DNA from 2 places in the Mariniluteicoccus flavus genome. Region 1 is predicted to be linked to the other one. Evidence: predicted binding sites of a transcription regulator. Region 1 holds the regulator's gene; the other holds the start of a gene.
What was found. The regulator LexA, encoded in region 1, represses DNA repair genes until DNA is damaged. The targets are predictions, from matches to a motif close to TCGAACANNTGTTCGA.
Positions count from the first base shown of each region.

Region 1 (3,404 bases):
TCGGCGACGTGGTGGCGGTCCTGACCGACCCCGCGACCGATGCGCGGACGCGTACGGTGGTGCTCGACCTGCGGCTCCCACCGGCCCTGCTGGCCGTCCTGGTCGGCGCGGCGCTCTCACTGGCGGGCGTACAGATGCAGACGATCCTCGACAACCCGCTCGCCGAGCCGTTCACGCTGGGCGTGTCGGCGGCCGCCGCCTTCGGGGCGGCCCTGGCGATCGTGACCGGCGTGGTGCTGCCGGTCCTGGGCGCCTACACCCTCACGATGTCGGCCGCAGTCATGGCGCTGGTGGCGAGCGGGGTGATCGCGGGGGCGTCGCTCTGGCGTGGCGCGACCAAGGAGACGATGGTGCTGCTCGGCATCGCGCTCGTGTTCGGGTTCCAGGCGCTGTTGGCGCTGCTGCAGTATCGCGCCAGCACCGAGTCACTCCAGCAGATCGTGTTCTGGAGCCTGGGTTCCATGACGCGGGCCACCTGGCCGGCCAATGCGATCCTGGGGGCGGCCCTGGTCATTCTGGTCCCGCTGTTCTGGGCGAACGGCTGGCGGCTGACGGCACTGCGCCTGGGCGACGCCCGCGCGGCCTCGATGGGGGTCGACGTCGGCCGCGTCCGCGTGTGGACCCTGGTCGGAGTGTCGCTTCTGGCCGCCGCAGCCGTCTCGTTCGTCGGCATCATCGGGTTCATCGGCCTGGTCGGTCCCCACATCGCCCGGGCCCTGGTGGGCGAGGACCAGCGCTTCCTGATGCCGGGCTCGATGCTCGCCGGCGCCGCCCGCCTGTCGGCCGCCCACGCCGCGAACCAGGTGATCGTGCCCGGAGTCGTGGTCCCGGTCGGCATCCTCACCGCACTGGTCGGCGTCCCGGTCTTCGTGGGCCTGGTCCTCACCCGCCCGGGACGGGGAACCCGATGAGCGGGCTGGACATCCGCGGGGTCACCGCCGCGTACGGACGGCGGAGGGTTCTCGACGGGCTGGACCTACGGCTCGATGCGGGGGTGGTCGGGCTGTTGGGGCCCAACGGCTCCGGCAAGTCGACGCTGATCAAGGTGCTGGCGCAGCGCTCGCCGAGGTCGGGGTGGAGGCGTTGGCCGACCGCTGGCTCGGCGAGCTGTCGGGGGGCCAGCGTCAACTTGTGGGCGTGGCCCAGATGTTGGTGCGGGACCCGAGCCTGATGTTGCTGGACGAACCGACGAGTGCGCTCGACCTCCACCACCAACTCGGCGTGTTGGGGGTCGTGCGCCGGCGTGTGGATCGCGGGGGTGCAACGGCCGTCGTCGCGCTGCACGACCTGAACCTCGCCGCCCGGTTCTGTGACACCGTCGTGGTCCTGGATCGAGGGATCGTGGTCGCGGTCGGCGCGCCGTCGGAGGCCCTGACCGCGGACCGGCTCCGTGCCACGTGGCGGGTCGAGGCCGATGTGTATGCGCGTGACGGCGCCACGCAGATCGCGGCCAGGGGGCCGGTGGCCTGAGGAGCCTGGCCGCGGGCTGGCTTCTGACGTCTGCGGGACGGGGTCAGACCCGGCGCAGGACCGCCACGACCTTGCCCATGATCGAGGCGTGGTTGCCGTCGATCGGGTCGTAGGCCTCGTTGTGGGGCAGCAGCCACACCTGGCTGCCGTCCTTCTTGAACGTCTTGACGGTGGCCTCGTTGTCGAGCAGCGCCGCGACGATGTCGCCGTTGTTCGCCGTCTGCTGCTGACGCACGACGACCCAGTCGCCGGAGCAGATGGCCGCGTCGATCATCGAGTCGCCGCTGACCTCGAGCAGGAAGACCGTGCCCTCGCCCACGAGCTGCTTCGGCAGGGCGAAGACGTCCTCGATGCGCTCCTCGGCGAGGATGGGACCGCCGGCCGCGATGCGGCCCACGACCGGCACGCGGACGGCGTCGGGGAACGCGTCGTTGACGCCGGTGGCGTCGAACGACGTGTCGGGGTCGGCCTGGGGGAGCAGGACCTCCAGCGCGCGGGGGCGATGGGGGTCGCGTCGCAGGAAGCCCTTCTGCTCGAGCACCTTCAGCTGGTGGGAGACCGATGACGGGGACGCCAGCCCCACCGACTCGCCCATCTCGCGGATGCTCGGCGGATAGCCCCGCGTCTCGACCGCCGACTTGATGACCTCGAGGATGCGCCGCTGGCGCGCGGTGAGCCCGTCGGCGTCGGTGGGGCCGTCGGGGAGGGCGCTGACCGACGCGCCGGCTTCGATGAGCTGGGCGGTCACGTCCTCGCGGGTCGGGCGGCCACGTCGTCGTGGGGCCTTCGCGGGGCCGGGGGGCTGGGTGGTGTCGCGATCTGCCATGCCTCAACAGTAGGGCCCACGCGAGCACCAATCAAACATCTGTTCGAGTGTGTCGCGAGGTCTGTTCCGGGCCGTGTTCGGGTCCCTCGGGGCGGTCGGGGGCTGCGCGACGCGCCGTCCCCAGAAATTGTCAGACCCCCCTGATGGACTGCTCGGGCACTGGATCGCGGTTCGAACACCTGTTCCTGAACAGGACTTGTGTACGAATCGGATCTGGGCTACAAATGAACTCATCGAACACCCGTTCGATCACTTCCCGAGGAGATTCCGATGACCGCTCTCGCCGTTGATCGCCGCCAGGCACCCATTCGCGCGCGCCGTCCCGAGCGTCGCCCCACGCCTGCGGGTCCTGCCGTCCGGATCGACCGCAGCGTGCGGCCGGGCGCCCCCACCCTGAAGGGTGTGCCGCTGGCCGCCGCCGGCCAGTCGTCCACCCACGCCTGCTCCGCCGGGCGACCCGTCGCTCGCCCCCGCGTGTCGGTGGGGGAGGCGCCCGTGGTGGTCACCCGCTTGACCGACCGCGGCCTCGCCCTGGTTCTCGCCCTCGTCACCCTGGTCGTGATGGTCTCGCTGGGTTGTGTGGGCGCCACCGCGGCCCGCGTCATGTCCGAGCCGGCGGCGGTCTCCGCGCTGCGCTGACCTCGACGAGAGTTGCCCCGGCCGTGAATCCCGCGGCCGGGGCGCTGTCGTTTCGATCGGTGATCGACGCCGTGGAGCGAGCGCGGGACACGCGACGCGCCGGGTATTGCATTGGGGCCTGACGATGCCTACGATACCTACATCTAGTAGTTACAAGGCTGTGCTTTGTCCACAACTAGTGGTTGGTATCCACACACTGTCCACATCGGCGCACACAGGGTTATCCCCAGAAACCTCCGGATCCGTCCACAGGGGGCGTGCGCCACCGCAGGGAAGGAGGCGTCGCATGCACTGTCCCTACTGTCGGCACACCGACTCGCGCGTGCTCGACTCGCGCGCGGCCGACGACGGTGCCAGCATCCGGCGCCGTCGCCAGTGCCCCGTGTGCGAGCGACGCTTCACGACGCTCGAGCAGATGCAGATCGTCATCGCGAAGCGCTCGGGGGTCCTCGAGCCCTTCAACCGCGAC
Region 1 covers NZ_BAAHBN010000012.1:65,450-68,853, forward strand. The annotation lists gene ACYVAG_RS15450 (FecCD family ABC transporter permease) at 1-911, shown strand, start outside; partial or broken gene ACYVAG_RS15455 (ABC transporter ATP-binding protein) at 908-1,470, shown strand; gene lexA (transcriptional repressor LexA) at 1,514-2,296, opposite strand; gene ACYVAG_RS15465 (hypothetical protein) at 2,567-2,935, shown strand; gene nrdR (transcriptional regulator NrdR) at 3,222-3,404, shown strand, end outside.

Region 2 (3,404 bases), on a different contig from region 1:
TCGATGGCGGTGTCGTCGAGGGCGGGATCGTCCATGAGTCCGACGGTACGGGTGTGAGCGCGCACCAACGCAAGCGGTGGGCGGACGATTTCTGCCGCGTGCGAGCATTTCCCCATGACGACCGTCGATCTCACGGGTCCCGGCACCTCGCCCGGCCTGTCCGCGTACGTCGCGACGCCCTCGACCCCCGGCCCCTGGCCCGGGGTCGTCGCGATCCATGAGGCGTGGGGGCTGGACGACGTCCTGCGTCGCCAGGCCGACCACCTCGCCTCCCTCGGCTATCTGACGATCGCGCCCAACCTGTTCAGCGACGGCGGTGGCCTGCGCTGCATCCGCGGGGTCATGCGCGCCCTGTCGGAGCAGAAGGGCCGCGCGTTCGCCGACATCGAGGCCGCGCGCCAGTGGCTGCTCGACTCGCCCGACGTCGGCGGCGGTGTCGGGGTCATTGGCTTCTGCATGGGCGGCGGCTTCGCGCTCGTGCTGGCGGGTCAGGGCGGGTACGCGGCCGCCGCGCCCAACTACGGTCAACTGCCCAAGGACCTCGCGGTCCTGGAGGGTGCGTGCCCCGTCGTCGCCAGCTATGGCGGCAAGGACGCGAGCCTGAAGGGTGCTGCGGCCACGCTGGAACGGACGTTGACCGGGTTCGGCGTGGAGCACGATGTCAAGGAGTACGCGGGCGCGGGCCACTCGTTCCTCAACGATCGACAGAACGCGCCGCAGCCCATCCGGCTGCTGGCGCCGGTCATGAACATGGGGCCCCACCCCGCATCGGCGCGCGACGCGTGGGAGCGGATCGACGCGTTCTTCGGAGTGCACCTGGCTGCCGGACGCGACTGAACTCGGACGCGACCCGTTCTCGGGCGCGACCGTTCCCGCGGTGGCGCAACGTTCAGCCTGTGCCACCGCGGCCCGTTCACCTCGTCAGGCCGCGTCACCCTCCTCCGGCAACCTCGGCGCAGCCGCACGAGCGTTGTTCTCCCGAGCCTCACGCGCCCGGCGCCGCGTGCCGGCCGGGTCGAGGAGCCGGTCGATCGCGGGGTCGAAGTCGGACGTCCCATGGGGCGTCACCCACTTCTCCTGACCGCAGGGCGTGCGCCAGTGGAAGACGCCCGCGCGGATCTGCGTGAGCCGGAATCCGCCGTGGGTCTTGGCGTTGTGGCCGCCGCGGTCGAGCGGCCCGAGGTTCGGCTCGGTCGTCGGGCCCTGGGGCCATTCCTCGGTGTGGTCGAGGTCGACCCGGCCGTGGGACGAGCGCTCGGAGTGCGGGAAGACCACCACGGGGTTGCGCAGCAGCACCCGTTCCCGCATCGACGGCGGCGGTTCGTACGCCTCGCTGAGCGTCACGGCCTCGAGGTCGATCACCGGCTTCACCACGACCTTGGCGGCCGATCCGACCAACGCGTCAAGCTGGGATCGAACAAGCGGACCGAGCTTCGGTGAGTCGCCGCCGGCGCCGCGCTCGAGCAGGTCCCGCTCGATGTGGACGATCAATTCGAGGGTGGTGGCGACGGCGGTTGGGCTGACGGTTGCAGTCGGCGTGACCGTGGCCTCGTCGGCCCCGTCGCCTTCTTCGCCGCCCAGGAGCCGAGCCGCAGCTGCCGGATCGGCGAGCGCCTCCAGCGCCTTAGCGCGAAGCAGCCGCTCGTCGCCGGCCGCCCCGCCGTCCTCGAGCACTCCGGCGAGCCGCACCAGCGTCTTCTCGAGTTCGGCCGCGGGCCCGGCGTCCAGCTGGCCCCGCAGCATCATCACGCCACCCGCCTCCTTGTCGAACCCGACGAAGCGGTCCTCGAGCCGGGCCCTGCGGCGGGCCTCGGCGCCCTCGGCGTCGAGGTGGACCACCAGCGACTCGACCTGCTTCAACAGGCGGCGCGGTCCCCAGCCCGGCGCATAGGGCGCCACGCGGCGATCAACCTCCAGCGCGAGGTCGAGGCTCAGCGGCGCGGCGACGTGGGTCATGCGCCGGACGACCCACGGGGTCACATAGCCGTTCAGCAGCAGTTCCCACACCCGCGGGAATCGGTGGCGGAGGTCGAGCACCTCACCGATCAATACGCCGGCGGCCTCGGGCGAGCGTCCGAGCGCTGGGCCGACCTCATAGCGCAGCAGGTCGGACGCCTCCGGCGTGCCATCGCGGCCATAGCGCCACAGCCGCTCGCCGTGGAGCACGAGCCGCTCTCTTCCCCCTCCGGCTCGACGTCGTCGACCCACGAGAACGCATCGGCCGCCTCGGCGACCAGGACGAGCTCGTCGATCTCGGCCTTGCGCGCGCGGGCGCTGGCGGCGCGGATCGCCATGATCGTGGAGACACGGTCGGGCGGAGCGCCCCCGGGTGGTTCGTTCGGACTCATCATTACCCCTTTTCGAACTGATGATCCAATTCTAGGAGAGGGGTCCGACAATTCTTCGAGCTCCCTGAACCGCCATGATGAGCTCCAACCGAGGCCCTGCCTCAGCGCCCCAGCTCCCCCACGATCTCCTCCACCGCCGCGTCCACCGCGACCTCGTGCTTCTCGCCCGACTTGCGATCGCGCACCTCGATGACCCCATCGGCCAGCCCGCGCCCGACCACGACCGACGTCGGCATGCCCAGCACCTCGGCGTCTGCGAACTTAACGCCGGGCGAGGCCTTGCGGTCGTCGAGGAGCACGCGTACGCCGCGCTCCACCAGCGCCTGCGCGATCTCCGTCGCCTTGTCGAGCACCTCGTCGCCCTTGCCGGTCGCGAGGATCTGGACGTCGTAGGGCGCCAGCTCGCGCGGCCAGCACAGGCCCTTGTCGTCGGACGTGCCCTCGGCCACGCAGGCGACGGCGCGCGAGACGCCCACGCCGTAGGAGCCCATGGTCACCGTGACCTGCTTGCCGTTCTGGTCGAGGACCTTCAGCCCTAGCGCATCCGCGTACTTCCGGCCGAGCTGGAAGATGTGGCCCATCTCGATGCCGCGGGCGAGCGTCAGCGGACCCGAGCCGTCGGGGGCGGGGTCACCCTCGCGCACCTCCGCCACGTCGATCACGCCGTCGCCCACGAAGTCGCGGCCGCAGACCAGGTCGAACACGTGCTTGCCGTGCTCGTTGGCGCCGGTCACCCACCGGGTGCCGGGCACGACGCGCGGGTCGAGCAGATACCGTACGCGGCCCACGGCGTCGGGACCCTCGGCGTCGCCGATGCCCAGCACCGACGACCCCTGCGCGCCCGGGCCGATGTAGCCCTTGACCAGCAGCGGATAGGCCGCGAAGTCCTCGTCGGTGAACGGCTCGGCCACCGCCGGCTCGAGCGCGGCCTCGAGGCGCTTGGCGTCGACCTCCCGATCGCCAGGGAGCCCGATGGCGAGCGGCTCGCGCCGACCGTCGGGCTGGCGCACCATGAACACGACGTTCTTCAACGTGTCCGCACCCGACCACTCGCGA
Region 2 covers NZ_BAAHBN010000001.1:9,406-12,809, forward strand. The annotation lists gene ACYVAG_RS00060 (MerR family transcriptional regulator) at 1-35, opposite strand, end outside; gene ACYVAG_RS00065 (dienelactone hydrolase family protein) at 115-837, shown strand; gene ACYVAG_RS00070 (DUF222 domain-containing protein) at 922-2,166, opposite strand; gene ACYVAG_RS00075 (proline--tRNA ligase) at 2,450-3,404, opposite strand, start outside.
Region 2: ACYVAG_RS00070 (DUF222 domain-containing protein) is a predicted target of LexA. The motif match lies at 2,361-2,376, and genes of this name have one in related genera.